One region of the Pseudoalteromonas sp. SG45-2 genome, then DNA from elsewhere that is predicted to be linked to it. Evidence: predicted binding sites of a transcription regulator. Region 1 holds the regulator's gene; each other region holds the start of a gene.

Region 1 (3,275 bases):
GCGAGCTACAATCATAAGTCGTCGCTTTATTGGTTCGGCGTATGTTTATTCGGTTGTTATTGATGAACAAGAAATTGAAGTTGCTGCACAATATGGCCAGTCATTTGAAAATAATGATCAGGTTATAATAAAAATAAAACCTCACACGGTGAATTTTTTCGAATCGTAATTAATTTGTTATTCGCTGTGTTTTTATCTGTAAAACTAAGGAATAACAATGGCGCAAGCGCAATCAGGGATTTGTGCTGAAGCAAACTTACACGGTTTGCACTTATTTTTTAATGTGTTTGATGGTCAAGACGAATCACTTCGCGCAAAGTTAAAACAAGTAAGCGCTATAGAAGAAGAGTTTAGCGATCAATTTTCAGAATCAATGCTCTCTTGTATGGTTGCTATTGGTGCGCAATACTGGCCGCATATCCTCCCTGAATACATTCCAAGCGAATTACAGAGCTTTCCCAATATAACCCATAGCGATCACCAAATGAGCGTACAACCGTGCGATTTATTTGTGCAAATTCGCTCTGACCGTGAAGATGTTAACCATTTATTTGCGCTGCAAATTTTAAAATTATTTGCCCCCGATGTTGAGCTGGTGGAGCAAATTCGTAATTTTCGTTTTTTAGATGGTCGTGATTTTAACGGTTTTATTTATGGTGGCGACACCGCACATGGAAGAAAAAAGCGCGCTACGGCTTTAATCAGCAACCCTGGTAGCTTTGAAGATCAGGGGAGTTATATTCATGTTCAGCGTTATAAACATGATTTAACTATGTGGCAGCATTTATCATTGAGTGAGCAAGAGCAAATAATGGGACGTACGCGTCTTGATAACACGCTAATTACTCCAGCGGTCGAAACCAGCCATGCTTCGCGAAGTGAGCTAAAAGACGAAGACGGACAACCGCTACTATTAAATCAAAGCATGCCTTATGGCGACGTGTATGAGCAGGGAATGTTATCAATTACATGCGCTTGTACGGGCACCGCATTTGAAAAAGTACTTAATAGTCGTTTAGGGAAAGGGGATTGCTACGACCACTGGCTTGATTTTACTCAAGCCGATATGGGCTCTGCTTTCTTTGCACCTTCAATAGGGTTTTTAAAACAAATTTAGTTTGCTATTAAACTGTATCAAATAAAATGCGAACACGTTCAAGTGTTACATCTATTTCAGATATTTTAGCAGGAGCGATAAAAATAGTATCGTCGCCTGCAATTGTTCCTAGTACGCCATCTGCTTTACCTAATGAATCTAATAAACGTGCAATAAGCTGAGCAGCACCTGGGCTGGTACGAATGATGATCATCATTTCGTTGTGCATAATGTCGATTACCAATTGGCGTAATGGGCTTTTAGCCGTAGGTACACCCATTTCAGCAGGTAAGCAGTAAACCATTTCTTGTTTGGCATTGCGTGTGCGTACAGCGCCAAATTTACTTAACATGCGTGAAACTTTACTCTGACTTATATTGTCAAAACCTTGATCTTTTAACGCATCAACTATTTCGCCTTGAGAGCCAAAATTTTCTTCTTTTAATAGTGATTTAAATGCTTTTACCAGTGCTTCTTGTTTATCTTGTGGTTGCATAGTCTTTATTCGTTTTTGTTATTTATGCCGCAAATTCTACACAAAAATGAATAATTATGCAGCAGTTGTTTAGTTAACTTGCCAGTTTGATGCGTTAAATCACATAAGTTTACGACTATGGTCGAAAATATACTTGAAATAGACAGGATAAATTTGTTTTTAGTCGCTAATTTCATTATCTTAAGAGCCACAAATGTTTCCTACCTCAAATTACGGAGAATTCCAATGAAAGTTGCTGTATTAGGTGCTGCAGGCGGTATCGGCCAAGCGTTGTCTTTATTATTAAAAACAGGCTTACCAGCTGGCTCTGAATTATCACTTTATGATGTTGCACCAGTGGTACCAGGTGTTGCGGTTGACCTTTCTCACATCCCAACAGATGTTAAAGTTGCAGGCTTTGGCGCAGACGATTTAAATAAAGCGCTTGAAGGTTCTGACATCGTTCTTATCCCAGCGGGTATGCCACGTAAACCAGGTATGGATCGTGCTGATTTATTCAATGTAAATGCTGGCATCATCAAAACTTTAGCAGAAGGCATTGTTGCCAGCTGTCCTAAAGCGTTAGTAGGTATTATTACTAACCCAGTAAACGGCACAGTTCCAATTGTTGCTGAAGTATTCAAAAAAGCAGGTACTTACGACGCTAAACGCGTATTCGGTATTACTACGCTTGACGTTATTCGTTCAGAAGCATTTGTTGCTGAACTTAAAGGCGTAGACGTAGCAACTGTAAAAGTACCAGTAATTGGTGGTCACTCAGGCACAACTATTCTGCCTCTACTTTCTCAAGTTGAAGGTGTTTCTTTCACTGATGAAGAAGTTGCTGCACTTACTCCACGTATCCAAAATGCGGGTACTGAAGTTGTAAATGCTAAAGCAGGCGGTGGTTCAGCTACGCTATCTATGGGTGCTGCTGCAGCTCGTTTTTGTATGTCTTTAGTTAAAGGCCTACAAGGTGAAGAAGTTGTAGATTACGCTTACGTTGCTGTTGAAAATGGCGATGCAGAGTACTTTGCACATCCAGTACGTTTAGGTAAAAACGGTGTAGAAGAAATTCTTTCTTACGGCGAACTAAGCGCATTTGAAACAAAAGCAAAAAATGACATGCTTGAAACTCTGAAAAAAGACATCAAAGAAGGTGTTGATTTCATGGCGTAATAGCCGGTTTAAGCAACAAAAAGCCTGCATTTGCAGGCTTTTTTATTGCTCAGAATTAATGTCACACTGTGTAACTAGTTAAAACTAGTGGTCGCGGTCAACCGCAATACGGGCAAGGCTTATAAGTGCTTGCTTATAGTCAGACTCAGCTAAAAAGTCTAAACAGGCAATGGCTTTTTCGGCCTCAAGCTCTGCTTTTTGCATTGTAAACTCAAGCGCATTAGTTTGTTTTAGTGCAGTTAAAATTTCTTCTAAATGCTCCATACCATTACTGTGCTCTATTGCATCACGAATGAGCTGTGTTTGCTGCTCGCTACCATGTTGCATAGCATAAATAAGCGGAAGGGTTGGTTTGCCTTCAGCTAAATCATCGCCAATGTTTTTACCTAGCTGCTCAGCATCTGCATTGTAATCGAGTACGTCATCTACTAGTTGAAACGCAGTACCTAAATGCATACCGTATAGGTTTAGTGCATCAAGTGTCGCTTGGTCTTGCTCTGTGATAATGGCAGCAAGGCCTGTAGC
Region 2 (3,275 bases), on a different contig from region 1:
AATAGATGAAAAGTACTTAGAGTTGGCTGTTCGTGCATTACACAAGGCATTTTTAACAGAAAATGGATAGATTGCGAGTTTTTACTTACTTTTCAGTCTAATTTTCATTAGTATGTTTAAGCGGAATCTTATAATTTTTATTGGAACATGGGAGCAAGAGAATGCTAATACTAACTCGTAGAGTAGGTGAAACCCTAATGATTGGTGACGAAGTAACAGTTACTGTTCTAGGTGTTAAAGGAAATCAAGTTCGAATCGGTGTTAATGCACCAAAAGACGTATCAGTGCATCGTGAAGAGATTTATATGCGCATACAAGCTGAAAAGTCGAACCCTAATCCGGGCAATGCTTAATCAACACGTATACGTAGTTGAGTAATTAACTCAACTAGACTAAAAGCCACTCACTGAGTGGCTTTTTTGTTTATAAAAGCGAGTGTTTCAGGACTAAGTATTTGTTTTGATATGTACTGCATGCCGCTTTTGTTTTTAATAATAATACCTTGTTGGGTGTCTATTACTTCGCTTATATTTTGCCATTCTAATTGATAGCTTTTGTAATGATTAGCAGATTTAATACCTTCTTCATCAAAGGTAAGTGTTACCTCAGAGCCTGATGCTCTGCTGAGCATTTGTCTGGTTACCCACCATGGTCTGCGATAGTAAAAAGCGACGCACTCGAGTACCGCTAACATGATCATAAACGATCCTAAGTAATGATCGTCTAAAACATAAATGCCAAATAGACCAAGCGCAACTAACAACACAAGTAAAAAGTATTTAGGTTTTGCACGCTTACTATAAGGGAGTGACTCATCAAAACACTCGTAAAAGTAGGGTTTATCTAATGTGTAGGTGGTTGTGAATGCCATTTTGCCTTGCTTTAAATATCGTTTTTTTTATTTTAACAAGCTAACTGCTAAATGAGCAGCTTTATAGTCAGTGATTTTATTACTGGCACAAAAAAACGGCTCGAAAGCCGTTTTTTTTAGCGGTACAAGAAGAATTAACAGTTAGTTTCTTCAGCGTTCACGCCTTCTTTAACATTTTCACATGCATCTTCAACAGAGTTTTGCACATCAGTTACTGCTTCGTCGATACGTTCGCCAGCATCTTCTGCATGGTTGTCTTCACAACCCATCATGAAAAAACCTGCAAATACTGCGATTAGTGCTGCTTTTAAAGTTGTAGAGTTCATAGTGTAATTCCTTGTAAGTATTAATTAAATTTTAGTGTTTGTTAGATGAATGCTTTATCTACCTGGGTGATTTACCACGTAGTGCACCTGAAACTAATGAAATCACTAAAAGTACTAAAAAGATAAAAAATATAATTTTTGCTATACCAGCTGCGGCACCTGCGATGCCACCAAAACCTAACACTGCAGCGATTAAAGCAATAACTAAAAATGTAATTGTCCAGCGTAACATTGTTTTCTCCTTGGTTATCAAATTTGCTCATAATAACTAATGCCAGTTATATGCCAAAATTTATTTGGCATAAATATCAATTAGTTATGGGTTTTTGCTGTTATTCTAGCTATTAGTTGGTTAGTAACTTTTACGCTTTGTTATGTAAGTTATTCACACTGTTGCAAATAACTGCTAAATGTTCACTAAATAAACTTATTTTGGTAAGACCAATTAACAATTGGTGTGTGGCTTTGCATTTTATATTAAGAATTAGTGTTTATTTTTACTTAGCTTGATAGTTAATTAACAACTTCCATATAACTATTAGCTATAGTCGTTATTTCTTGTATGTATTGTAGAGCGCGTGATTGCTGAGTTATGGCATGTAAATTAATTGAGTGTTATGTTATTTATTGTTTAATTGGTTTTACCAATTTACAAGATGTAGACAAAGCGATTAGTTTTGTTATTATCCAGTGAATAAATATTTAATTAAATCGATTTTTTATTTTCGATATGGGTTTCAAGGGGAGAAAAATGGATATAGGTGCTCTACTCACAACGGCTGGTAACTTAATGCTTACTGGCATGGTTGGGGTGTTTGTATTTCTGTCGATATTAATTGGTGCAGTAACGCTTATGTCTAATTTGGTGACGCGCTTTAGCGAACCTGACGTGGCGACACCAGTTAAATCACCATCTTTTAAATCTCAAGGTGTGCCTAATGAGCACATCGCTGCTATTAGTGCTGCCATTGCTCAGTACAAATCAAATAATAAATAAGGGGCACACACATGGCTAAATTAAAATTAACAGAATTGGTATTACGCGATGCTCACCAATCATTATTAGCAACGCGTATGCGCCTAGACGATATGCTACCGATTGCTAGCAAATTAGACGATGCGGGTTATTGGTCTATTGAATCGTGGGGCGGTGCTACATTTGACTCGTGTATTCGTTATTTAGGCGAAGATCCTTGGGAGCGTATTCGTGCACTTAAAAAAGCGATGCCTAATACTAAACAGCAAATGCTATTACGCGGTCAAAACTTATTAGGTTACCGCCATTACGCTGATGACGTAGTTGAAAAGTTTGTAGAACGTGCACATAAAAATGGCGTTGATGTATTTCGTATATTTGATGCAATGAACGATGTACGTAACCTAGAAACAGCTATTAAAGCGGCTGTAAAAGTAGGCGCTCACGCTCAAGGTACTATTTCGTACACAGTTAGCCCAGTTCATACACTTGATATGTGGCTAACTCTTGCAAAGCAGCTTGAAGATATGGGTTGTCACTCAATTTGTATTAAAGATATGGCGGGTTTATTAAAGCCGTACGATGCTGAAAAACTAATTAAAGCACTTAAAGAAACTGTATCTATTCCAATTGCTATGCAGTGCCACGCTACAACAGGTTTAAGTACTGCTACTTACCAAAAAGCAATTGATGCTGGTATTGATATGCTCGATACCGCTATTTCATCAATGAGTATGACTTATGGACATTCCGCAACTGAAACTATTGTATCGATAGTTGAAGGGACTGAGCGTGATACTGAGCTTGATTTAAACCACCTAGAAGAAATTGCTGCTTACTTTAGAGATGTACGTAAAAAATATGCGGCATTTGAAGGTAGCTTAAAAGGGGTTGATGGGCGCATTTTATTAGCTCAAGTACCTGGTGGCATGCTTACAAACATGGAAAACCAACTTAAAGAGCAAGGCGCAGCCGATAAGCTTAATGAGGTTTTACTTGAGATCCCACGTGTACGTGAAGATCTTGGCTTTTTACCTTTAGTAACACCAACGTCGCAAATTGTTGGCACTCAAGCGGTACTTAATGTGCTAACGGGTGAGCG
Region 3 (3,275 bases), on a different contig from region 1:
GTAAACTTTGTTTTTCAAACAATGTTACGATTGATTTTCCCGCTAATACATTGCTGTATTTTTCTGGTTTTGCTTTTATATCTTGCGCTAACTTTAATAAATTAAGTGCGCCTTCTTGGTCTAACTCTAAACCCGTTAAAAAATTCTCAAACATAATAAACCTATGGTGTAATCTTAGTTCCGACATGCTCGCCTTGTAGCAGAGCAGTTAAATTTTCTGGCTTTTGCCAGCTGGAAATATACACACCGCGTCGTAAATGTTGGGCAGCGTGAAGGCTGGTCTTAACTTTGACCTCCATCCCGCCCACAATTACTCCATTTGTAATTAAAGTATCAATGTGTTTTGTGTCAAGTTGATGTAACGGCTGTTTATTTTCGTCAAGCACTGCTTCAACATCCGTCATAAAAATAAGCTCAGCATTTAAGTTACTAGCAATAGCCGCTGCTGCTTCATCTGCATTTACGTTGTACCAAAGCCCTTGCTCATCAAAGCCTATAGAGCTAACAATCGGTAGGCGACCGATTTTAAGTAAATCATTAACAATAGAATCGTCGTTGCTTTTACATTTACCCACTAAGCAAAGCGCTTTTAGCTTTTGAGTGGCAGTAACACCTGCCTCAAAAAGGCTTAAGCCCACAGGCTTGTGCCCAGCACTAATAGCTTGAGTCATTAATTGTTTATTAGCGCAACCTGCGAGTGCACCCACTATATAAGGCATTTGCTCTGCTGGGCTAATACGTAATCCTTGGTGTTTAGCACTGGCAAAACCCGCTTGTTTTAACCATGTATCAACTAAAGCGCCACCGCCATGTACAATGACAAATTCATCATTTTTTTGCTCATTTAATACATCAAACAACGCTTTTGCTGCATTTTCTGTATTAAGTACTGCACCACCTAGCTTAATTACCCACGTTTTTTTACTCATTTAAAACGCTCCTTTTAATCCAGTGGTATGATCTAAATTCATAGAAATATTAATACACTGCAAAGCTTGTCCAGCAGCGCCTTTTAATAAGTTATCAATAGCAGACATCACAATTAACTGCGTTCCTTGTTGCTGCCAACCAATATCAACAAATGGCTGCTTAGCTACACCTTTAATTGAAGGTACTTTATCGCCTAATAAACGAATTAATGGCTCGCTCGAAAGTACTTGATAAGCCGATGCAACGTTTTCCTTGGTAACGCCTGGCTTAAGCTGTACATAAATAGTTTCTAAAATACCGCGCGGAAAGCTACCTAAGTGCGGTGTAAACAACACTTTGTGGCCAAGGTGTTGTTCAATTTCAGGGCCGTGGCGATGGTTAAACAAACCATAAGGTGCAAGCGACACTTCACAAAAATGTGTTCCTACACTGGCTTTACGCCCTGCGCCTGTAACGCCCGAAACCGCATTAATAATAATACTTTCGCTGCTTAATAAGCCTGCTTGCTTAAGCGGTTTTAGCGCATTAAGCGCTGCTGTTGGGTAACAACCTGCAACAGCAATTAGCTTTGCATTAGCGATAGCATCATGGTTCCACTCAGCTAGACCGTAAGCCGCTTCATTTAAAAGCTCTGGATGTTGATGCTCAAAACCATAGTAAGTAACGTAGTCGTCATTGCTTGCTAAACGATAGCCACCAGATAAATCAAATACCTTTTTACCCATAGCTAAAAATTGCGGCGCTAAATCAACACTTACTTTGTGATCGGTACATAAGCATACGTAATCAGCATCACTTTGAATGTCATCAAAAGCTGATACGCTAAGAGGAAGTAAAGGGCAATCTAGTAAGCCAAGGTGCTCTGGGTATAAATCACTTAGCAATTTATTTTTATCTAAGCTACCCTCAGATACATAACAGCCTGTTAAAGTTAAGTTTGGATGCTTAACAACTAAACTTGCTAACTCTGCGCCGCTGTATCCGCTTGCGCCAATAATCACTACATTCATTTGTTACTCGTTATCTTAAAATTAATTACTACTTATCTATAATGTTCGCTTAAACTAGCTTAGACGCTAATTAAGTCTTTTTTATTAATGAATTTTGATTATCGTCGCATTATTTTCATGGCGTTACTTTTAATATATTTATGCTTAAAAAGTGAATTGATATTCATCATAAATACTTTTATATTGTTATGCAATTAAATTGAATAATAATTTTGGATTTTTTTATGCCTTTGCCTTCGTTTATTTCCATGTACCAACAATTGATTGCAGCCCCTTCTATTAGTGCGATTGAAGACAACCTGTGTATGAGCAATAAAAACGTAATTGAACTCCTAGCCAGTTGGTGCGAAACAATCGGTTTTACGTGTGAAATTATAGAATTAGAAGGAGGTAAAGGGCGCTATAATTTATTAGCAAAACGCGGAGAAGGTGATGGCGGATTAATGCTAGCTGGTCATACCGACACAGTGCCTTTTGATGACAGTCGTTGGAATCATAATCCATTTAAACTTACCGAACTCGATAACAAATTGTATGGGCTAGGAAGTATTGATATGAAAGGCTTTTTTGCTTTTGTATTACAAGCGATTAGTGAACTTGATGAAAAGCAGCAAACTCAGCCTATTTTAATTCTTGCCACCGCCGACGAAGAAACTACGATGGCTGGTGCGCAACAAATATGTAAGCACCCTAATTTAAAACCTGCGCGTTGTATAATAGGCGAACCTACTGATATGACTCCAGTATTTATGCACAAAGGCCATATGAGTACAGCAATAAGAGTGGTTGGTCGCTCTGGGCATAGCTCCGATCCCGAACGTGGTCTTAACGCCATTGAAGTAATGCATAAAGTGATTACAAAATTGATGATCTTAAAAGAACAATTAAAGCATAAGTATTCAATAAACTACTTCGAAATCCCTTATCCAACATTAAACTTAGGTAATATTCATGGCGGCGATAACGCGAATAGAATTTGTGGTTGCTGTGAAATGCATATAGATATGCGCCCATTACCAGGTTTAAGTGTACAAGAACTACAAGCATTAGTACTCGATGCAACGAAAGAGATAAATCAGCAATACCCAAATGCGGTGAGCGTTATTGATTTACATGAACCAATACCGGCATTTAGTGGGAGCACCGACAGTGCTTTAGTAAAAATGGCTGAAAAAATAGCGGGGCAAAAAGCGGTCGCAGTAAATTACTGCACTGAAGCGCCGTTTATCCAGCAACTCGGTTGTGAAACGATTGTAATGGGCCCAGGCTCAATTAACCAAGCACACCAGCCTGATGAATTTTTAGCGATGGAAAAAATAAAACCATCACAACAAA

The links. Region 1 encodes ArgR, which controls arginine synthesis, uptake and breakdown. Its sites were predicted from a motif close to ANTGAATANNTATTCANT; they were not measured.
Region 2: H5116_RS04080 (OadG family protein) is a predicted target of ArgR. The motif match lies at 1,887-1,904, and genes of this name have one in related genera.
Region 3: argC (N-acetyl-gamma-glutamyl-phosphate reductase) is a predicted target of ArgR. The motif match lies at 2,091-2,108, and genes of this name have one in related genera.

What each region holds. Positions count from the first base shown of each region.
Region 1 is NZ_JACJEO010000008.1:174,886-178,160, forward strand. It holds gene H5116_RS08015 (ABC transporter ATP-binding protein) at 1-169, shown strand, start outside; gene H5116_RS08020 (Dyp-type peroxidase) at 218-1,117, shown strand; gene argR (transcriptional regulator ArgR) at 1,125-1,592, opposite strand; gene mdh (malate dehydrogenase) at 1,818-2,750, shown strand; gene ispB (octaprenyl diphosphate synthase) at 2,835-3,275, opposite strand, start outside.
Region 2 is NZ_JACJEO010000004.1:191,135-194,409, reverse strand. It holds gene H5116_RS04105 (aspartate kinase) at 1-70, shown strand, start outside; gene csrA (carbon storage regulator CsrA) at 162-353, shown strand; gene H5116_RS04095 (YcxB family protein) at 404-871, opposite strand; gene H5116_RS04090 (hypothetical protein) at 1,006-1,197, opposite strand; gene H5116_RS04085 (DUF1328 domain-containing protein) at 1,256-1,429, opposite strand; gene H5116_RS04080 (OadG family protein) at 1,949-2,194, shown strand; gene oadA (sodium-extruding oxaloacetate decarboxylase subunit alpha) at 2,206-3,275, shown strand, end outside.
Region 3 is NZ_JACJEO010000012.1:33,038-36,312, reverse strand. It holds gene H5116_RS10360 (ornithine carbamoyltransferase) at 1-154, opposite strand, end outside; gene argB (acetylglutamate kinase) at 162-929, opposite strand; gene argC (N-acetyl-gamma-glutamyl-phosphate reductase) at 930-1,940, opposite strand; gene argE (acetylornithine deacetylase) at 2,165-3,275, shown strand, end outside.